4 regions of the Beduinella massiliensis genome follow, and region 4 is predicted to be linked to each of the others. Evidence: predicted binding sites of a transcription regulator. Region 4 holds the regulator's gene; each other region holds the start of a gene.

The links. Region 4 encodes NrdR, which represses ribonucleotide reductase genes. Its sites were predicted from a motif close to CACNANATNTNGTG; they were not measured.
Region 1: the regulator NrdR is predicted to act here: its motif matches at 3,626-3,639, upstream of C1725_RS05660 (anaerobic ribonucleoside triphosphate reductase).
Region 2: the regulator NrdR is predicted to act here: its motif matches at 3,156-3,169, upstream of nrdD (anaerobic ribonucleoside-triphosphate reductase).
Region 3: the regulator NrdR is predicted to act here: its motif matches at 4,120-4,133, upstream of nrdJ (ribonucleoside-triphosphate reductase, adenosylcobalamin-dependent).

Annotation. Positions count from the first base shown of each region.
Region 1 is NZ_LT963430.1:1,100,680-1,106,229, forward strand. Features, by position in the region: gene C1725_RS05645 (undecaprenyldiphospho-muramoylpentapeptide beta-N-acetylglucosaminyltransferase) at 1-712, opposite strand, end outside; gene C1725_RS05650 (ribose-phosphate diphosphokinase) at 1,054-2,265, shown strand; gene C1725_RS05655 (MFS transporter) at 2,316-3,476, opposite strand; gene C1725_RS05660 (anaerobic ribonucleoside triphosphate reductase) at 3,710-5,550, shown strand, end outside.
Region 2 is NZ_LT963430.1:2,403,887-2,409,436, forward strand. Features, by position in the region: gene C1725_RS11650 (exonuclease SbcCD subunit D C-terminal domain-containing protein) at 1-108, opposite strand, end outside; gene C1725_RS11655 (MATE family efflux transporter) at 251-1,621, shown strand; gene C1725_RS11660 (hypothetical protein) at 1,722-2,270, opposite strand; gene C1725_RS11665 (alpha/beta hydrolase-fold protein) at 2,274-3,020, opposite strand; gene nrdD (anaerobic ribonucleoside-triphosphate reductase) at 3,220-3,492, shown strand; gene C1725_RS11675 (HAD hydrolase family protein) at 3,556-4,386, shown strand; gene C1725_RS11680 (Gfo/Idh/MocA family oxidoreductase) at 4,564-5,550, opposite strand, start outside.
Region 3 is NZ_LT963430.1:1,349,968-1,355,517, reverse strand. Features, by position in the region: gene C1725_RS06770 (VOC family protein) at 1-303, opposite strand, end outside; gene C1725_RS06765 (LacI family DNA-binding transcriptional regulator) at 551-1,588, shown strand; gene nrdJ (ribonucleoside-triphosphate reductase, adenosylcobalamin-dependent) at 1,732-4,074, opposite strand; gene C1725_RS06755 (sporulation initiation factor Spo0A C-terminal domain-containing protein) at 4,293-4,646, opposite strand; gene C1725_RS06750 (helix-turn-helix domain-containing protein) at 4,639-5,007, opposite strand; gene C1725_RS18965 (hypothetical protein) at 5,333-5,550, opposite strand, start outside.
Region 4 is NZ_LT963430.1:2,255,364-2,260,913, reverse strand. Features, by position in the region: gene epsC (serine O-acetyltransferase EpsC) at 1-55, shown strand, start outside; gene C1725_RS11015 (sigma-E processing peptidase SpoIIGA) at 341-1,108, shown strand; gene sigE (RNA polymerase sporulation sigma factor SigE) at 1,146-1,883, shown strand; gene sigG (RNA polymerase sporulation sigma factor SigG) at 1,946-2,719, shown strand; gene C1725_RS11000 (PRC-barrel domain-containing protein) at 3,022-3,267, shown strand; gene nrdR (transcriptional regulator NrdR) at 3,347-3,835, shown strand; gene spoIVB (SpoIVB peptidase) at 3,948-5,228, shown strand; gene C1725_RS10985 (sporulation initiation factor Spo0A C-terminal domain-containing protein) at 5,298-5,550, shown strand, end outside.

The DNA.
Region 1 (5,550 bases), 1.2 Mb from region 4:
GGCGGTAGCCCGCCCTGCCCTCGAGCTCCGGGGCGAGATTGCCCTTGCCGCATACGTGCAGCACCTGATAATGCGCAAGCAGCTTTGGAAGGGCCTCGCGGAGCACCTTGTTGACGCTCTGCGCGCCCAGGCTGCCGCCGACCATCATCAGCACGGGGCGGGAGGCGCTGAAGCCGCACAGCGAGAGCCCGCGTTCGCGTCTGCCCTCGAAGAGCTGGCGGCGCAGCGGCGTGCCGGTGCAGACGCCCTTTTCGCCCATGGCCTTTGCCGCTTCCGGAAAGGTGGTGAGCACCGCGCTGGCAAACGGCGCGGAGAGCTTGTTGGCAAGCCCGGGCGTGATGTCGCTCTCGTGGATGAGCACGGGGATGCGGTGCAGCGCCGCACCGTAGACGACGGGCACGCTCACGAAACCGCCTTTGGCGAACACGATGTTCGGGCGCAGCCTGCCCAGGAGGCTCTGGGCCTGAAAAGCACCGGCGACGACGCGGAACGGATCGGTGAGGTTTTTCACGTCGAAGTAGCGGCGCAGTTTGCCGCTCTTTACCGCGTGATAGGTAACGCCCGCAAGGGGTTCTACGAGCGAGCGCTCGATGCCTTCCTTTGTGCCGATGTAGTGAACATCCCATCCGTCCTTTTGCAGGAAGGGGATGAGCGCGAGGTTGGGCGTCACGTGACCGGCCGTGCCGCCGCCGGTAAGCACGATGCGTTTCAAAGAAGAAGCCCTCCTTGTCGGGTGATGGATGGCGCGTTTGCGTTCCGCCGAGGCGGGGCGACGAATGCGCGGAGCCTTGATGGCGCGGGCCGGCTCTCCTTCTATTATACCATGATGGCCTCGAAAGTTTGAACGGAATTTGTAAAAAACCGCAGGCATAAAAAAGGGCTTCGTATAGCCATCCTAAAACCGCCGCTGCAAAAAGAGCAAGATTTCATTAATGTACAGTTTTGCGGCAAATACCCATTTAAAAAAAATGTCGAATGCTGTATAATAAACGGGGTTACGGTTCTAAAAGCATTGCGCTGGCCTTCCAGCGCCGAAGAGGATGGTATACTAGCATGACAGAATCGCTTCGCGATGTCGCTACCGAGAGATTTCCCACCCGCCCGATCGCGCCGCTCGGCATCATCGCCATGCGCGGCACAGAAGAGATGGGCGCCGTCGTGAACGACTACCTGATGCGTTGGCAGCAGGCCGACGACGAGAGCGAACTGCTTCACAGCTTCCCCGGATACGAAAACAGCGGATTCTTAATCGAGGCGAACTGCCCGCGCTTTGGCACCGGCGAGGGCAAGGGCATGCTCAAGAGCAGCGTGCGCGGCTATGACCTGTACATCCTGATGGACATGGGCGCCTACAACTGCACCTACAAGATGTACGGGCGCGAAGTGCCGATGACGCCCGACGAGCACTTTGCCGACCTCAAGCGCATCATCGCGGCGGCGGGCGGCAAGGCCAAGCGCATCAACGTCATCATGCCCATGCTGTACGAAGGACGCCAGCACCGGCGCTCCTCGCGCGAGTCGATGGACTGCGCGCTGATGCTGCAGGAGCTGACGCACATGGGCGTGGAAAACATCATCACCTTTGACGCGCACGATCCCCGCGTGCAAAACGCGATTCCGCTCTCCGGCTTTGAGAGCGTGATGCCCACCTACCAGATGCTCAAGGCGCTGCTGCGCAGCGAAAAGGACCTGCAGCTGGACAAGGATCACATGATCGTCATCTCCCCGGACGAGGGCGCGATCCAGCGAAACATTTACTATTCCTCCGCGCTGGGGCTGAACCTGGGCATGTTCTACAAGCGGCGCGACTATACGCGCGTGGTGGACGGGCGCAACCCGATCATCGCGCACGAGTACCTGGGCGAGTCGGTCGAGGGCAAGGACGTCTTCGTGGCCGACGACATCATCTCCAGCGGCGAGTCGATCCTCGACCTCGCGCACGAGCTCAAAGCCCGCAGGGCAAGGCGCATTTACGCCGCGGGCACCTTTGCGCTGTTCACCAACGGCATCGACGCGTTCAACCGTGCCTATGAAGAGGGAATCATCACCAAGATCATGGCGACGAACCTGACCTACCGCACGCCGGAGCTGCTGAAGGCGCCCTGGTTCGTGGAGGCGGACATGTCCAAGTACATCGCCTACATCATCGCGACCCTCAACCACGACCGCACGCTTTCCGGTCTGCTCAACCCCTGGAACCGCATCAAGGCACTGCTGGAGCGCTACCACAATGAGCAGGCGCAAAACGGCCTGCGTCTGGTTTAACACCGCGAAACGAACCGTCCACCGCGCAGCGGCGGGCGGTTTTTGCGCTTCTACGCTTCTTCGTTTGGCAGCCCCGGCAGGCGCAGCAGCGCGCGAAAAAAGAGGGCGAGCGCAAGCGCGCACAGCCCCGCGCAGCAAAGAAAGGACGCGGGCAGCGACACAAAGCGGCTGAGCGCAAAGGAAATCAGGCTGCCCAGCGCCCGGGCCACGGCGTAGGTGGCGACGTAGAGCAGCATCTGGCCGGAGGCAGCGCTGTCGCGGGGCACGGAGAGGCTCACGTATTGCGCCATGGCGAACGCGCAGACGATGATGCCGCACGCGCAAAGGGCCTGCGAGGCGATGGCCGCGCCGCGGGAGGGGATGAGGCCCATCACGAGAAAGCGCAGGCTAAGCCCTGCGGCGGAGGCGATCAGCAGACGGGGCGCCCCGAAGCGGCGGAGCAGTCTGTCCGCGAAGAGCAGGAAGGGAACCTCCGCGAGCGTGCCCACGAGCGTGCCCAGCCCCACGTCCGCCCGCGAGCCGCCGAGCGTCTGTGTCATGAGCAGGCCGTACAGCGTATAAAACACCCCCTGCGCCGCCTGAAGGCAGAGCGCGAAGGCGAGCAGCGTCCGCAGCTCCTTCTTTTTGAGAAGGGAAAGAAAGCGCGGGCGCTTTTTGTGCTCCCCCGTGGGCACGGAGGGCAGCAGCAGGCTGCAGAGCCCACCCAGCGCGTAGGCGGCGCACACGATGGGGACGAAGCGCTCGATGCTTCCATCCAGCAGCGCGCCCAGCGCATAGCTGCAAAGCGCGTAGGAGAGCGTGCCCGCCATGCGCAGACGGCCGAAGGGCAGTCCTTCCCGATGCAGGTAGCTGAGCGTCACCGTTTCGCCCATGGGCGCGATGCAGGTGGAAAAGAAGGAGAACAGGCAGGTGTACAGCAGCAGCGTCCAGAAACCTTCCGCCCGCAGAAAGAGCAGGCTGCACGCGGCGCAGCAGGCGAACAGCAGCCGGTGCACGGCGTTGCGGCTGGGGGCGCGGTCGGCTGCGTAGCCGGTGAGCGGCAGGGCGGCGAGCGCCACCAGCGGGCCGGACGCCATGAGCAGGCTCACCTGGCCCACGTCCATGCCGCGCGCGGCGTAGTAGAGCGTCACAAAGCCGTTCCACGCGCTTGAGGCGGCGTACTCCGCTGCATAATACGCGCCGATCTTCCATTTATAGGCGTTTTGCGCCATCGTCCCCGCCTCCCTTGCCTCGCTTTCTTCAGTCTGCCAATCTGGATGGAGTTTCATGCAAAGGAAAAAAGCGCGTTTTCTCTGTGTGTTCCCCTTGAATATCCCGCGCCGTGCTGATATAATGGGGAGCGTTGCGAAACGGCGGAATATACAAGATGTTGTGCTGCTTTTGCTTGAGAATACAAATTGTGCTATCGGGCACTGGGGGATAGACCATAAGGAGGATGCGGGCAATGACGGATACCATCAAGAAGCGCGACGGGCGGCAGGTTCCTTTTGAAGCGGAGAAGATCGAGGATGCGATCCTGAAGGCGTTTGCGGCGACGGGGAGCGCGAAAGGGCGCGATACGGCGCAGGAATTGACGCGCCAGGTCGTCGCGGAGCTCGACCGCGACGAGGACATCGACGTGCCGACCGTAGAGGACGTACAGGACATGGTCGAAAAGAAGCTGATCGAAAACGGCTACGTGCGAACGGCCAAGGCGTACATCCTCTACCGCGCGGAGCGCAGCCGCGCGCGCGAAATGAACACGCGCCTGATGAAGATCTTCGAGGACATCACGTTTAAGGACGCCTCGGAGTCGGACATCAAGCGCGAAAACGCGAACGTCAACGGCGACACCGCGATGGGTACGATGCTCAAGTACGGCTCCGAAGGCGCGAAGATGTTCTACGACATGTACGTGCTCAACCCCGAGCACGCGAAGGCGCACCGCGAGGGCGACATCCACATCCACGATCTGGACTTTCTGACGCTGACGACCACCTGCACGCAGATCGACATCGTCGAGCTGTTCAAGGGCGGCTTCTCCACCGGACACGGCGTCCTGCGCGAGCCGCAGGACATTCAGAGCTATTCCGCGCTCGCCTGCATCGCGATCCAGTCCAATCAGAACGACCAGCACGGCGGCCAGTCGATCGTCAACTTCGATTACGGCATGGCGCCGGGCGTCCACAAGACGTTCGTCAAGACCTACCGCGCGCGCCTGTCCGGCGCGCTGGAGCTGCTCGCGGACGACGCGAACGGGGACGACACCGCGCGCGCGATGCTGAAGGCGCTCAAGGAGCAGGGGCTTGAGCCCACCCTGGAGCGCACGGAGGCGTACGACACGGCGGAGCACGCGCTGCTGCTGCAGAAGACCGACGAGGCGACCGCCCGCCGCATCGCGGACTTCGCGCAGCACCGCGCATGGGAGGATACCGACCGCCGCACCTTCCAGGCGATGGAGGCGTTCATCCATAACCTGAACACCATGCATTCCCGCGCGGGCGCGCAGACGCCCTTCTCCTCCATCAACTACGGCATGGATACGTCCCCAGAGGCGCGCATGGCCATCCGAAATCTGCTGACCGCGACGGAAAACGGCCTGGGCGGCGGCGAGACGCCGATCTTCCCGATCCAGATCTTCCGCGTGAAGGAGGGCGTCAACTACAACCCTGGCGAGCCCAACTACGACCTGTACCGCCAGGCGATCAAGACGAGCGCCAAGCGGCTGTTCCCGAATTTTTCGTTTGTGGACGCGCCCTTCAACCTCAAATATTACAAGCCCGGCCATCCGGAGACGGAAATCGCCTACATGGGCTGCCGCACGCGCGTGATCGGCAACGTCTACGACCCGACGCGTGAGGTGTGCAACCGCCGCGGCAACCTGTCGTTCACATCGATCAACCTGCCGCGCCTGGCGATCGAGACGCACGGGGACGTCGAGCGCTTCTTCAAGCTGCTGGACGAGCGCATCGACCTGGTGATCGGCCAGCTCAACGAGCGCTTTGAGATTCAGGCGCGCAAGCGCGTGAAGAACTTTCCTTTCCTGATGGGCGAACACGTCTGGATGGACAGCGAAAAGCTCGGCTGGGACGACGAGGTGCGCGAGGTTTTGAAGCACGGCACCCTTTCTATCGGCTTTATTGGTCTGGCGGAGACGCTCAAGGCGCTGCTGGGCAAGCACCACGGCGAGAGCATGGCGGCGCAGAACCTGGGCCTTGAAATCATCGGCCACATGCGCAGGCGCATGGACGACGAGAGCCAGAAGACCCACATGAATTACACCCTGATCGCCACCCCCGCGGAGGG
Region 2 (5,550 bases), 150 kb from region 4:
TTTGGCGATTTCTTCTATTTGATGCAGCACGTGTGCTTGATCTTCAATCATGGAAAAGCCGTGCACCCGCTTGCCCAGGTGCAGGTCTGAAAGGTGCAAGAAGCGCATTTTTTCTTCCTTCCTAATTTGTCGACTTTCTGTAAGCATATCGTCAGCCCTGGGGTTTGTCAAGACGCGGTCTTCGACCGCTTGACTTTGGGGCATCGCCATGCTATTCTTGACTACGTAACCCCAAAGATGGAGGCATCACATGAGCGCACACGTTAAGGACATGACACACGGCAGCCCCGCGAAGTTGATTCTGACCTTCGCGCTGCCGCTGATGCTGGGCAACGTCTTCCAGCAGCTTTATACCACGGTGGACACGGCGATCGTCGGGCAGTTCGCGGGTGTTGAAGCGCTGGCCGCCCTCGGTGCGGCCGACTGGCTGAACTGGATGACGCTGGGCATCGTCACGGGCTTCACCGGCGGCTTTTCCATCCCCATCGCGCAGCGCTTCGGCGCTGGCGATCTCCAGGGGCTGCGCAAGGCGGTAGGCATGAGCGCCCTGCTCGGCGCCGTCATCGCCGTCGTGCTGACGCTGGTCAGCGAATGCATCGCCCGTCCCGTGCTCCTCCTGCTCAACACGCCCGCCAACGTTCTGGACCTGGCGCTGACGTATCTTCGCGTGATGTTCGCCGGGCTTTGCGTCGTGATGTTTTACAACATCCTCGCTTCTTTGCTGCGCGCGTTGGGCGACAGCCGCACCCCGCTCATCGCGATGCTGATCGCCTCGGTCATCAACATCGCGCTGGACCTCCTGTTTGTGGTCATCTTTCATTGGGGGGTTGCGGGCGCCGCGGCCGCAACGGTCATCGCGCAGATCTTCTCCGCGCTGTTTTGTCTGCGCGCGGTCTTCAACCTGCCGATGCTGCGCCTGACGCGTAAGGACTTCGTACCCGACCCTGTCTGCATCCGCACGCTGGTTCGACTCGGCACGCCGATGGCCCTGCAAAACGCCATCATCGCCGTGGGTGGCATGGGCGTACAGTACGTCGTCAACGGGTTCGGTTTCCTGTTCGTCGCCGGCTTTACCGCCACGAACAAGCTGTACGGCCTGCTGGAAATCGCCGCGACTTCCTTCGGCTTTTCGATGGCCACGTTTACCGGACAAAACCTCGGCGCTCAGCAGCTTGCGCGCATTCAAAAGGGCTTGCGTGCCGCCGCCCTCATGGGCGTCGCCACCGCGCTTTGTATCAGCGCCGCCATGTTCGCTTGGGGACGCTCCATCCTCAGCCTGTTCGTCTCGGAATCGAGCGGCAGCGCGGCAGAGGTGCTCGACATCGCCTACCGATACCTGTGCGTGATGAGCAGCATCCTCTTCATCCTCTACCTGCTGCACGTGTACCGTTCTGCGCTGCAGGGCATGGGCGATACGGTAATCCCGATGATTTCCGGCTTTGTGGAGCTCGTCATGCGCGTGGGCGTCGCCTGGCTGCTTCCCCGGTTCATCGGTCAGGAAGGAATCTACTATGCGGAAATCGCCGCCTGGACAGGCGCCGCGGCGCTGCTGATCGCCGCCTATTATGTGCGAATCCACGGGTTCAAGCGCGCGCTGTTCGAGGGACGCCCGATGGTCTGATCAACCCCAAGAGCGGCTTCGTCTTTTGAAAGGATTTTCTTTCAAAGCACGAAGCCGCTCTTTTATGCACTTCAGCAGCGCTACCCTTCCCGCGGATAGATCAGGCGTCCCACGTCATGAAGTACAGCCGGTCTCCCGCCTCATCCCATACGAGCAGGGTAAACTGGCTCGACCAGTACGCACACCCGTCCATCGGGCCGTCCCCGCTGCGGTCGAACAGGAGATACTTTCCATCCGCTTCCTGTGCGGCCGCCCGAAGCGGCTCGTACGGTTCGTACACGCTGTAGATATCGGATTCGGGCTCGAGGATTTCCGCGCGCACGTCTTCCGGCACCGGCAAAGCCGGCCAAGGGAGCGCTGCCAAAAAGGCGCTCTGCTCAGCGCTCAAGGCGACAGCTCCGATTCGTCTGCAATTGCGAATGCCCGTGTAGTTTTCATAAAACGATTCGAGCTTGAGGTCGCCCGGCAAAAACAGCTCTGTCTGCCCCAACACGTTCGCCACGGTGTTCTCGCGCTCCTGCAGATCGGCCGGGGCCGCGGGCCGCGAGGAGGCGGAATGCCAGATCACCAGCACAAGCACCAGCGCAAAGAGCAGCACCGGCACGAGGGCCGGTGCGAGCTGCACGCGTCTTTTGTTTTCCTTTTTCATGTTTTATGCCTCACCCAGTATTTTTTCAAGGAAATAATGAAGCTGCTTGCGCCACCAGATCCAATCGTGGGCGACGTCGCTTCCCCAAATATCGACCCACGCATGGATGCCCTTTTCCTCGAAGACCCGCTGCATTGCGCGCGTCGATTCCAGCATATCCTTTTCCCAGGCTCCCTGACCGACGCACAGGATAATGTTCGACCGGTTGAACAGCTTGATGTAAGGATGTTCCTGGCACATGTTTTTCAGGCACTGATAGGGAGAATTGTAGTAGACCAGTTCGTCCATGTAATCGCCGAAGAATAGGCGCGCGTCGTAGGTACCGCTCAGCGAGATCAGTCCGTCGAAGAGATCCGGGCGGCGGAAAAACAGGTTCGCCGCGTGCGTCGCGCCCATGGAGCAGCCGATCGTAAAGGGCATCTCCCCTTCTCCGCAAGTCCGCATCATCCAAGGATAAAATTCCTCCGTCAGATACCGGAACCAAAGCTCGTGGCGCTCAATCCGCTTGCGGGGCGGCATCTCCCGATTGGACCAGGTTTCACGGTCGATGCTGTCCACACAGAACAGGCGCAGCTTTCCCGCTTCGAGCCATGGGCGGCAGGGTTCGATCATGTCAAAGCTCTCAAAGTCAAAGTATCTGCCGTTTTGCGAGGGGAATACCACGCAGGGCTTTCCCTGCGTACCATAGACGTTGACTTCCATATCCCGCATCAGGCTGGGGCTGTACATCCGATGATATGTTGCCTGCATTGCTCATGCCTCCCATTGCGCGTATATGATCACCCAATTCTATGTGCCGTCTGTATATATTATTCTGCATTTTCATGCTTTTTCCTGCCAATTTCTCTCGCCTGTACATGGATTGTATAGCAGGCCGTTGCAAAGTACTATATGATGTGGTATAATGAGGCACCAAGAGAAGATATTGTGTTTGAACGGAGGAATGCCCATGCCCTGCAACGTACAAATCACCGGCGGCCAGCTTCCGCAGGAAGAAGTGAACGCCTATCTTGCCCGCGCGGTCAGTCTGTATGGCCGTGAGCCGGACATGCTCGACCTGAAAATCGACGGCGACTTTGTGGACATCGCCTATCACTATGCCGACCATCCCTTCCAGCGCATCCGCCGGATCACCGGATATCTGGTGGGCACACTCGACCGGTTCAACAACGCCAAGCGTGCCGAGGAGCACGACCGCGTCAAGCACTCGATTGCCCTTTAACCGCTTATGCCGCGATGCTTATCACCGCGGCCTTTTCATATTCTATTTTCAAGGAGCTCCGTCATGCCGAAGACGCTTTTTATCACCGATCTGGACGGTACCCTGCTCGGCCGGGACGATCGCATCCCCCCTACGGGTCTAAAAACGCTGAACGCACTGATAGAGGACGGTCTGTCCCTGACCTATGCCACGGCCCGCTCGCTCTCCTCAGCCAGCCGCGTCACAAGCGGACTTCACCTGTGCCTGCCGGTTATCGTGTACAACGGCGCGTTTATCCGCGACCCCGTAACCGCGCAAAACCTGCACAGCGTGTCGTTTTCCCCCATCCTGTGCGCGCGGATTCAGTCTATCGCCGCTCATCTGGCGCTCTCTCCGCTCGTCTATTCCTTTGTGGAAGGGCGCGAACGCGTCTCCTGGCTCCCCTCGCGGGAAAACGACGGCATCCGGCGCTATCTCTCCCAGCGAAGCGGCGATCCCCGGCTGCGTCCGCTGGAAGACGAGACGGCGCTGTATGCGGGCGACGTCTTCTACTACACCTTCATCGGAGAGCAGGCGGCGCTTCTGCCGCTGTACGAGGAAGTCTCACAGCTCGAAGGCTGTCGGTGCGTCTTTCAGCAGGAGCTGTACCGTCCCGAATACTGGTGCGAGCTCATGCCCGCGCAGGCGACGAAGGCCGAAGCGGCCCGTAAGCTCAAGGAACTGCTGGGCTTTGAGCGCATTGTAGCCTTCGGCGACGCTATCAACGATATTCCGCTTTTTGAAGCAGCCGACGAGGCCTATGCCGTCGATAACGCCGCTGAACCCTTAAAGCGCATCGCCACGGGTGTTATCGGTGCGAACGACGCAGACGGCGTGGCCCGCTTTCTAAAGGCGCGTCATTTCTCCCAACGCTAAACATGCACAGCAAAAGGCAGGCGCGCCGCGATGGCACGCCTGCCTATCTTGTAGAAACGAATTACCGCTGGCCCGCCCTTTTCCGGACCAGGCCTCCCGGAATAATCCGACGCCGCTTTGGCGCATAGCCCGTATCCTCCCGCTCCGCGGGGTATGCGGCTTTCATCCCGCCGTGGATTAAATTTCGGGAATTTCGATCTCGATCTCGCGTCCCAGTTTTGCGGATTTACAGATGCCGTCGATGATCGCCTGGTTGTAGAGGATCTGGCTGCTGGGCACGGGCGCAGCCTTGCCTTCCAAAATCGCGTCCAGGAAGGAACGGATCTTGCGGTCAAACAGACCCGAAAAACTCGACTTGTCATCCTCGATGATCGGGATAACCGTCTCCACCTGCGCGCCCGCCACGTCGGTGTACAGCTTCATGGGGCCGCCGACCGTGCCGTTCCAGCACTCGGTGGAGGGGATGCGCAGCGCGGCTTTCTTGCCGAGGATCACCGTGTCGCCGGGGGTATCCAGGTGCATGGCCCACGAGATGCGGAAGTCAAGCACGATGCCGCCTTCTAGACGGACGAATGCAGCCGCGAAGTCATCGACATTAAAGCGCGCGGCGTTCTCCTCCGCGGTGTGCGCCGCGTCGGCATACTGATACAGAGGATTCGTTCCAAAGAAGTTGGATGTATAGCCCGTGACCGTCAGGGGCTTCGGATAGCCGATGGCGTTGAGCACCATGTCCAGCGAGTAGCAGCCGATGTCGCCCAAGGCGCCGATGCCCGCCGTATCCTGCTCGATGAACGTGCTGTTGGGGATGCCGCGGCGGCGCCCTCCGCCTGTCTGGATGTAGTAGATTTCGCCCAGCTCGCCGGATTCGACGATCTTCTTGATCATCTGCATGTTTTTGTCCATGCGCGGCTGGAAGCCGATGGAAAGCAGCTTGCCGCTCTTCTTTTCCGCGCGGATGATTTCGGCCGCCTCTTCGGTGGTCACGCACATGGGCTTTTCGAGCAGCACATTGACGCCCGCCTCCAGCGCGGCGATGGCGCACTCGGCGTGCGTGCGGTTGTAGGTGCAGATGGAAACCGCGTCCAGCTCCTCATTTTCGAGCAGGGCCTTGTGATCCGGATAGATATGCGCGTCCTCAAAGCCATAATGCTTGGCGAACTTCTC
Region 3 (5,550 bases), 910 kb from region 4:
CCCCATAGCGAACAGTTTTTTTGCCAAAGCCGCTATATCGCCTACAGATATCGCAAAATGATGATATCCGATTCTGTCGAAGTCGTACGCCGCATCCGGGCGAACAGTTCCGCCATGGAAAAGCTCGACATATTGGTTCTCTGCGATCTTTACATACTCGATCCACGGTTCTCCGGCGTCGTCCCGCAATCCAAAGACGTGCTCAAGACCCAGGGCATCGCGATAAAAGGACAGCACCTTATCCATATCGTGAACCCGCATGGCGACATGCCCAAACTTTTGAATACCGACCTTCTGGGACATAAGTGTTTCCTCCGCGCACTCCGTAATTAATGGAAACGTTTCCTGATTCGTATTATACACATTTTTCGTTTTATGTCAATACATCTCTTATTTTTTTCAAAAAGCTGTGTTATTTGACCCATATTTCACGGAATTACGCCTTTGTCGGGCTCATAAAATGAATACGTTTTCATCTATTGATTTATTTAGGTTTGCTTTTTCCATGAAATGCTGTTATAATGGAAGCACCATATCGGAGGGAAAGAATATGTCCGTTACAATCAAAGACGTCGCTCAGAAAGCGAACGTCGCATTGTCCACCGTGTCAAGAGTCGTGAACAATTCCGGATACGTCAAGCAACAAACGCGCGACAAGGTGAATTCCGTCATTCGTGAACTGGGCTATTCGCCAAACGCGATTGCAAGAAATCTTCACACAAGCCGCACGCAGCAGATTGGCGTCGTCGTTTCAGACATCACCAATCCCTATTTTTCTAATCTTGTGAAAGCGATTTCAGAAGTTTTGAATGGGACGGGCTATGGAATGAACGTCTGCATCACGAACGAATCCATCGCTATGGAAAAAGCATCTCTGGAAATGCTCGCCGAAAACCGTGTCAGCGGCTTGATCGTTACGCCGATTGTTGAGACGGATTCTATTAACAATCGCGATACCTTATGTTCTTTGAGCGCAAAAGGCTTTCCGATCATATTGGTCGACAACGAGGTTCCCGGTTTTTCGTCCGAAGGCGTCTTCTACGACAACTACACGGGCGCCTACGACGCCACGAAGCTGCTGTTACAAAAAGGGCACAGAAGAATCGCCATTATTCACGGCTCTCTTTTTTATAAAACCGAATATGATCGACTGAACGGGTATTTGGATGCCCACAAGGAAGCCAATATCACCCCTGTTTCCAGCCTGCAATTTGAAACAAACGACGGAATTAACGGAACAATGGCGATTATGCCCCAATTACTGAGCCCGAAAAAGAAAAACGCCACCGCGATCTTCTGTTGCAGCAATACGCACACGATTGGCTGCTTGAAGTTCCTACGTCAAAACGGGCTTCGCATACCCGAAGACATCGCCGTAATCGGTTCGGACGAAATCGATCCATATGAGATGTGGGCACAGAATGTCTCGGTTGTATCGCAGCCCACGGATGAACTGGGGCGCATTGCCACCCATACGCTGCTTACACGAATTCGCAAGGAGCAAAACGGAAATCCCGATGAATTCAGCAACAACCGTATTTATCTCCAGCCGCGGCTGGTCTTGCGGGGCTCAGAGCAGCTCGTCTGATCCCCGCGAAAAATGCGCTTCGGTTCAAAACCCCGTAAGCGTTTGCGATTATCCTCGCCCCTTCGTCCGCGAATAAAAACGGCGCCCGGTTTGCAATCACGCGCAAACCGGGCGCCGTATATTTTTGTCGAGCACCATCCCCGTCAACGGATCGGGCACACGCCGCTGGCGCAATCGCTTCCGCCGATGTCCAGCTCCGTCTCCTCGTGTTCGTACTTGGAGATGAGCGAAGGGTTGAAGGGGCGCATCTCCGCCCTGCGGCGCTCGTACTCCTCCTTCGTAATCGCCTCATACGGCAGCAGTTCGTAGAAGCTGTCGTCGTAGCTGAGGAAGGAGAGCGCGACGACGTCGTCCCAGTTATTCCAGACCCACTCCTCCACCTGCTCCCATTCGTTGTCGCGCACGTGCACCGTGATGGAACAGTTGTGGTCCACGTAATGCGTCATGAACATCTTGTAGTTTTCAAGCTGTTCGATGGCCGAGGCGTCCGCCTTCACGCGTCCCTCCGGCGCTTTGACGGGGAATTCCACCACCTTGGTCTTGCAGGTCTCCGCGTCCTGCCCGACCTCCGGGAAGACCGGATAGCCCAGCTCCTCGCAGACCTTGCACAGCGGGTCGGAGGCCGAGATGCGCACGCGGCGGATGTAGTACGGCGCGTGCGAGTAGTGCACGCCGCTGGAAACCGTCGGCAGCAGCGAAAGCGTGCCCTCCGGCTTCACCGTCGTCATGAGCAGCGGCCGCTTCTGGCCGAGCGAATCCGCAATGCGATCCGCCGCCTCGTGCACGGCCTCGCGCATGCGGTCGAGCAGGCGCGCCTGTTCCTCCCGGCCCAGCCCCGTGGCGTTCACCATGTCCTGCCAGCCGGTCATCGAGCAGCCCAGCAGCCGGTCGCGCTGCTGCACGGCGTTCCACTGGTGCATCTCCAGCTCGCGGCAGGTCATGCGGTAGCCCGCGCGCGCGGAAAGGCGCTGCGCGTCCAGCAGCGCTTCCTCGTCCAGCACGCCGTCCTTCACGAACGCCATGACGTTCACCGTCGTCAGGTTGCAAAGGCCGTGGCTGTCCAGCAGGATTTCGCCGCAGGGGTTGCAGCCGCAGAAGTTCGGGCGGCGCTTCAAGCCCGCTTCCTCGTTGATCCAGCCCGGTTCGCCGCTGTAGCGCATCTGCTGCAAATGCCAGTGGAGCTGCTCCCGCGTGGGCTTGCGCCGATAGAAGATGGAGTTATTGCTCATCTGGCGGTGCGCGATGCTCTTGTCGATCTCCCACCGGCCGTTCACCTGCCGGTACAGGTTGCTCTTGGCTTTGATGCAGGCCTCGTCGTCCTGGTCGATCAGTCCGATTTCCGACGTGCGGCGCACCCCGCCGGAGACGACGTTCTCGCCGATGATGTTCGCGATGTCCAGCAGGTCGATCGGTTTCAACTGGGTGAGCACCTGACCGTCGCGCGCGCCCGCCGCCATGATGACCTTATGAATCTTGTCCAGCATCGCCATCATCGACTCGTAGCCGGAGGCCGTGCCGCCGAACACCTTGAGCCGTTCGCCGCGCGGGCGGATGCTGTCGTACTCCACGATGATCTTGCGCAGCTTGTTGTACTCGCGGTTCGTCAACAGGGCGAAGTAGTGGTCCAGCGCCTGCGCCCAGCCCTCCTTAGAGTCCCCGATGGAAAGCGTGGCCGTGTCGGTGGAGAAGGTCAGGTTGGTAAACTCCAGCCGCTCGTCCAGCGGCCGGGGGTCGTAGGCCTTGTGAATGATCTGGATGTTCGTGCGAATCTTGGGCAGCTTCGCCGCGTCGTCCCTGAGGACGCGCACGCCCACGCCGCTGCCGACCATCAGCAGGTAGAACAGGTCGTGAAAGGCGTGATAATCGTCCAGCACCTCGAAGGCGCAGTTATAATTCGCCAGCGGATACGCCTGCGAGACGGGCGTATTGCCCACCCAAAGCGTGCGCCCGGAGAGGAATTGCCGCAGGTGATAGACGTTGTCGAACAGGCGCTCCGCCTCCTCGCGGCTCGTCGGCGCAAGCGAGCAGTTGTACTCGACCGCGCGGCGCACGGTTTCCCACCAGAATTCGCGGCGGTTGAGCGCGGGCAGGTAACGGGAATAGGTGCGGGAATAGACGAACGAGCCGAGCTGGTCCATGGGATTGGCCGCGTGCTTATAGCGGCTCAAAAACTCCTTGCTCAGGAGGCCGTCCCGCCATTCCTCCTTGCCGCGGACCTTTTCCTTCTCCATGCGGTAGCGGATGTAGGCCTTGGCCGTGCGGAAGCGCTGCTGCTCGAAGAGCACCTGCTCCACCATGTCCTGAATCGTCTCGATGTCCACGGCCTGCCCGGCGTCCTCCGCAAGGCGTGCCTCCACGTCCTGGGCCACGCGCTGCGCGGCCTCGTCGTCGTGTTCCCCCGCCGCGGCCGCCGCAAGCGTGACGGCGCGCGCTATGAATTCACGGTCAAAAGCGACCACTTTGCCGTTTCTTTTTCTTACGTTCACCTTTTGTTCTCCTTTCACCTCTGCCCAATATCGCGTCGTCGGAGAAACAACATATAGTCTTCCCCCAATCGTTCAACGCAGCATTTAGTATAATACCACATGTCCTACCCGGAATCAACACGCAAATATGCGAATCGGGCGAAGGACGGGCGCGCGTCAAAAGGCGGCAGGCCGATGCCTGCCGCCTCCGGTGCGTATTTTTCTTTTGCCGGCTTCCTTTAAGACGCAGGCCCTTCCTTGGAAGCGCGCCTGCTGCGCACGTAGCCCGACAGGATGTCGATAAATTCCACGCACGAGGGTTTCTCGATCATGGTATATCCGGCCAGCAGGTTCAGCAGCGGCCGGTTTCCGTTGTCCCAGCAGATGCGGATCACCGTGCGAAGGTTGCGCTCGATCTGTGCCGGGTCGCTGATTCCGCAGCGGCGCGCGACCTCTGGATACAGGCGTTTTGAAACATTTTGCAGCCGCACCGGTTCGTGCACCGCCAGATCGATGCAGACCGCCATATAACGAAAACCGACGTAGCGCACGCCGATGCCCAGCCTGTGCAGCAATGCTTCGATCTCATTCATGGGACGCACCTTCCTCCCCGCGCGCCGACGACAGAATGTCCCCCATCCGCAGGATGTGCTCGGCCAGCTCCCTGGCCTGCTCCATCGGCAGTTTCATATAGCAACTGCACAGATCGACGATGTGGGCGCAGGCCGGGGTCTGCGTCGGGTCCATGTCCTTCACGAGCAGCATGGACGCGGGGACGCCCATATGCGACGCGATACCGTCGAGCGTGTCCAGCGTGCAGCTGACGCGCATGTTTTCCAGTTCGTAAAGGGAAGTTCTGCCGATACCCAGATAATCGGCGAATTCGTCCATCTTCATATTCTGCCTGAGCCGATACTTCTTCAGGTTTTCGGCCAAGTTTTGTCTCGATTCCATTTGCGAAACCTCCTGTAAATTCCCATATCCTTACGATAGGAAGTTTTCGCAGCCAGATCAAGACGTCATGGCGAATTCGCGTATCGTGATGCCGAATGTAACTCCATTTTTACGAAAAAGGGCGCGTTAGGAGCATTTACCCGATAAACCCCATGGAAACCCTGTACTCGCAAGCCCGCCCTTCGACACGGCGTGCTTCTTTCTGTCATGATCCGCTCAGCTGGCAGCTTCCATCGCGGACAGGGATTATTTTATGGATTCATTAGCTGAAAATCCCCGTTGCCGCGTTGACAACGGGGAAGGTCACTTAGTGAATGTTACACGATTAAAAAGTTATAGGATTAACGCTAGCTGAGCCAGTATCAGATTTTCCATTAACCACAGCATAGGAACTACAAGAAGCTTTGTACTCGCGTCCAGAAACCACACTGCACGAAATAGAGTAGGTATAATCATCTGTCCCGCTAGAGTATTTTCCAGACGCTGATGCCGCTACGCTCCAAACACCATTAACCTTATGATAAATCGTTACGGATTTAAATC
Region 4 (5,550 bases):
GGATGAGCGCTGCCAGATTCGCGTGGATGACGCAGAGGAGAAAAATGACTTATAGAAAGGCCTGAGTACGCAACAAGCAGGACGAAAATGTGCGATACGAACTTAAGACAGCCAGAGGCTTCCTTTTCGAGCATGAAAGGGGAGCTTTTTTTATGAATCCGATGGGAAACGCGAAACAATAAAACAGACCGAGAGTTTGCTGGGATGTATACAGACCAAAGTCTGAATGAGCGATTTTCGACATCCTGAAACCGTGGGTCTGCTTTTTTCGCGCGCTCTTTCAACAAACCGCGAACCGTTTGCAGCCTATAATGGGGACATGCGAAATGAGGTGTGACTCATGCGCATTGCGCTGGAAGGTTTTATTTTGCTGAATCTGCTCATGAATGGTTTTACGCTTTTGATGAGCGCACGCATCGCTTCTTGCAAGCGTATCCGACCCGGAAGAATCCTCTGCGGCGCATGGATGGGTACGGCGTACGCGCTGTTGGCGTATACGTGGCCGCCTGCCAAGACGGTTCTTTTTTTCCCCGTTAGCCTTTTAATGGCGGCCAGCATTGCACCGCAGATGCGCTTGCGCGTGCTCTTGCGGTGCGCGGGCACCTTGATTGGCTGCACGTTTTTGCTGGGCGGAACAGGGTATGCGCTCACACAGGCATTAAAAAGTCGAGGCCTCGCGCTTGCTTTGGGTACACCCATCGCAGTATATTGCGTCCTTCGTCTGGTGCGCACGCGTACCGAACGATCTGGATCGATGACAATACGGCTGCGCTGCGGATATCGGGGGAACAGCGCGGAGATCGACGGCTTCGTGGACAGCGGCAACCGCCTGATCGATGCCGTCACCGGGCTTCCGGTGATCGTCGTAAGCGCGGCGGACGTGCGCGGGATGCTGCCCGAATCTGCGGATCCTACGGATATTTCGACCCTGCCGCCCGGGTTCAGGCTGTTGGCCATGGCAGGCGTCTGCGGTACGGAGATGGCGATGTGCTTTCATCCCAGGGTTTGGGTCAGACAAAGGGATGCATGGTGCGAGGTGCAGGCCGTCATGGCCGTAGCGCCGCGTCCTCTGCCGGAGGGCGCGCTCGTACCGTTCTCCCTTGTATAAAACGTTTCGTGAAAACGAAAGAGAGGTAGATGGAAAGATGATGCAGTGCAGCACGACGGACATTTGGGGGTTTACGACACAGGCGCGGGCGCGGCTATTGACGATCCTGAACCGCGTGCCGGAGACGACGGTGGGATACATCGGCGGGAGCGACACGCTGCCCGCGCCTCTGTCGCACGAGGAGGAACTGGCGCTCATGCAGCGCCTCAAGCAGCGCGACCCGCAGGTGAAGAGCCTGTTAATCGAGCGCAATCTGCGTCTGGTCGTCTACATCGCCAGAAAGTTTGAAAATACAGGCGTGGGAATCGAGGATTTGATATCCATCGGCACCATCGGACTTATCAAGGCGGTCAACACGTTTGATCCCGATAAGAAGATCAAGCTCGCAACCTACGCCTCCCGGTGCATCGAGAATGAAATTCTCATGTTTTTGCGCCGGAACAACCGGACGAAGCTCGAAGTTTCGCTTGACGAGCCGCTGAACACAGATTGGGATGGTAATGAGCTCCTGCTTTCCGACATCCTTGGAACCGAGGGGGATATGGTCTACCGCTCCGTCGAAGAGGGCGTCGAAAAGCAGCTGTTGGCTTCTGCCCTGAGCCGGCTGTCCTCGCGTGAAAAGAACATTATGTACCTGCGCTTTGGGCTCAAGGGAGGAAAGGAGAAGACACAAAAGGAGGTTGCGGACATTCTGGGCATTTCTCAGTCCTACATATCCAGGCTCGAAAAGCGCATTCTGGGCAGGCTTCAAAAGGACATGGTGCGCATGGGCTGACGCATAAAACGCACAGGCCAAGGCAATAATGCTCCCATCCGGCAAGGACGGAGGGAGAATGCATGGCGACGAACAAAGTAGAAATCTGTGGGGTGGATACATCCACACTTCCAGTGCTGACAAACGAACGGATGCGCGAGCTGTTTCCGCTCGTGCACGGGGGAGATCAAAAAGCGCGGGAAGAATTCATCCGCGGCAATCTGCGGCTGGTGCTCAGCGTCATTCAGCGATTCAACAACCGCGGGGAAAACGTAGACGACCTGTTTCAGGTCGGCTGCATCGGGCTCATCAAGGCACTGGACAACTTCGACGTGACGCAGAACGTGCGTTTTTCGACGTATGCGGTGCCGATGATTATCGGCGAGATCCGGCGCTACCTTCGGGACAATAACCCGATTCGCGTAAGCCGCTCGCTGCGCGATATCGCCTACAAGGCGCTATCCGCGAGGGACCGGCTGGCCTCGACGCTCGGCCGAGAGCCTACGATCCAGGAACTTGCCAAGCACATGGAGCTTCCCTGCGAGGACGTCGTGCTCGCACTGGAGGCGATCCAGGACCCGATATCGCTCTTTGAGCCCGTTTACAACGACGGCGGGGACGCGCTGTACATCATGGATCAGGTGAAGGATGAAAAGACAAACGACGAGGATTGGCTGGAGGGAATCGCCATACGCGAGGCCATGCACCGGTTGAGCGAGCGCGAGAAGCATATTCTGAAGATGCGCTTTTTCGATGGGCGCACGCAAATGGAAGTGGCGAGCGAAATCGGCATCTCGCAGGCGCAGGTGTCCCGCCTGGAAAAGACGGCACTTTCACACATGCGCAAATACATGTAGAGCCTGCAGGCGGAATCAACCCGTCTCGTGCAAAATGAATACACACTTTGCACGAATGTTACGGGGAAGTTTTCCTCCGCAAATGCTCCGCATTGGACTACGGAAAACGCCCCGCCCGACCGGCAAAGCCGGTCGATACGATTCCACATGAAGGGGAAGTCTCCCCTTCATGCATCCTCTCTGACATTCCGTTACTGTGTTGATGCTCTGTGAGGCGGGATTAATCCGCCTTTTTTCGTGTGACAAGCTGCCTGCTGATGCGCTCTCGCATACAATAGAGTATGCGAGGGAGGGGGAATCTTATGAGCCTGTCCGAGCTGAGAAACAAGGATGTCGTGAACGTGCCCGACGGGCGCGTGCTGGGCAAGGTGATGGACCTGGAGTTTTGCCCGCAGGACGGACGCGTGCAGGCGATCGTGGTGCCGGGCGCGTTCAGCGCGTGGCAGCTCATCAAGGGAGAGCGCAGCGGTGTGGTCATTCCATGGCAGCTTATTCAGAAAATCGGGGACGACGTCATCCTCGTTTGCCTGGACGACACGCAGAGCTGACAATTTTTCTTTACGATTCGCAGGGATTCGGTTATAATAGTTCAAACGAATTCCGGCGTTTCGAAAGGAAGGCACTTTCATGAAATGTATCTTTTGCAACTGTACGGACAGCCGCGTGGTCGATTCCCGCCCCACGGAGGACGGTGCGATTCGCAGGCGCCGCGAATGCGAACGCTGCGGGCGGCGCTTTACCACTTATGAGAAAATCGAGACGCTTCCGTTGCTGGTCATCAAGAAGGATCGCCGGCGCGAGCCGTTTGACGCCGACAAGATCCGCCGCGGGCTCGTAAAGGCGTGCGAAAAGCGTCCCGTCGCCATTGCGGATATCGAAGCGCTGGTCAACGAAATCGAGATGGCGATGCTCAACTCCATGGAGCAGGAAGTGACGACGCAGCGAATCGGCGAGATGGCGATGGAAGGTCTGCGCAAGCTCGACGAGGTCTCTTACATACGCTTTGCGTCGGTTTACCGGCAGTTCAAGGATATTCAGTCCTTTATGCATGAGCTGAGCCAGTTGCTCGCGGAGAACGCTCCCAGCGGGGAGAAGGAGCAGGAAAAAGAGCGCTGAGCGGCAGGTGAGCACATCCCTGGCAACCCTTTACCGGCATATTTCATCGTTTTTTTGCGCATCGTAGGCGTGATAAAGCGATGGAATGGCTTTGGGAAAGGGTTGTTTTTTTATGAATCAAAAACGTCTTAAAAAAATCATCGGAGTCGTACTCAGTCTGCTCGTTGTCGCCGTTAACTATTCGACGCCGGTGCAGCAGTTGACGAGCCTTCCAGACGCGCTCGTGCTTCGGGAAGGACAGGAGGTGCGCCTAGCATGGGGGCTTCCCTTAAAGGTGCGCATGAACCAGCAGGACGCAGCCGTGATTTCCTCCGGCGACGAGACGCTGTCGGACGTGGCGAGAACCGACGTGGAGCTCGCGGCCGTAAACGCCGGTCAGGCGCAGGTGCAGCTTTCGCTGTTTGGAAGCTGGCCGTTTAAAAACGTCGACGTACAGGTGCAGGATCAAAAGATCCTCGTCCCCGGCGGACAGGCGATCGGCGTGGCGCTGCACACGAGCGGCGTTTTAGTCGTGGGAACCTCCGACCTCTCCGGCGGCGCGTCGAATCCCGCGAAAAAGGCGGGGCTGAAGCCCGGAGACCTCATCTGCTCTATCGGCGGGCAGGAAATTCAAAGCGCGGAGCACCTGGCGGAGGTCGTGAACAAGCTGGGAAACGCGACCGTCGAGGTGGTCGTGAAGCGTACGGGCAAACAGGTGCACCTGAACGTATCGCCGGTGGTGGACGCGATCGACGGGAAATACCGGCTCGGAGTCTGGGTGCGGGACAGCACGGCAGGCGTGGGTACGCTGTCGTTTTACGACCCGGACAGCGGGTACTTCGGCGCGCTCGGACATGCTATCACGGACGTGGACACCGGGGAATTCCTGACTGTCCGCGAGGGGAACGTCATGCATGCACACATCGTGGACGTTCTGAAGGGTCAGCGCGGCGAGCCGGGCGAGCTGAAGGGTTCCTTCCTGAAGGAAGGAGAGACGTTCGGAAATATTCTGCTCAACAATCAGTTCGGTATCTACGGCAAGAGCGACGAAGCGGTCGTAAACCTGCTCTATCCGAATGGACTCCCGGTCGGTTCCAGAAGCAACGTTCACGAAGGAAAGGCGAGCATCCTCTCTACGGTAGACGGTGATACGATCAAGGAATACGAGGTGGAGATCACCCGCTGCGTTTCACAGGGAAGCGCTTCGCAGAAGGGAATGATTTTGCGCGTAACGGATCCGGAACTGCTTGAAACGACGGGCGGCATCGTACAGGGGATGAGCGGAAGCCCAATCCTGCAGGACGGATACATCATCGGTGCGGTCACGCACGTGTACGTGAACGACCCGACCCAGGGATACGGCATGTACATCGAGTGGATGCTGGAGCAATCAAAACAGGCGACCGCTGCGTAAAAGAGGAAGGACTTTGCGCATGCTGTGGCGAATACCCGTCTTGCAAGAAGCAAGATGGGGGGAGAAAACATGCAGGCTCCTTTTCGGGTTCTGGTCGCTTTGAACGATCAGAACCTTTCCGCATTTTTGCAATCGGAAATCCTGCGCGACCCGGAGTGGGATCTGATCGGCGCAACGCCAAGCGGGCTTAGCGCGTTGAAGATGACGGGCGCGTGGCTGCCGGACGCGGTCATCATGGATGCGTTTCTTCCGGGTCTCGACTGTGCCGCGTTTTTGCAGCGTCTGAAGGATGGCACGATCGAAAAGCTGCCCTTTATAGCGG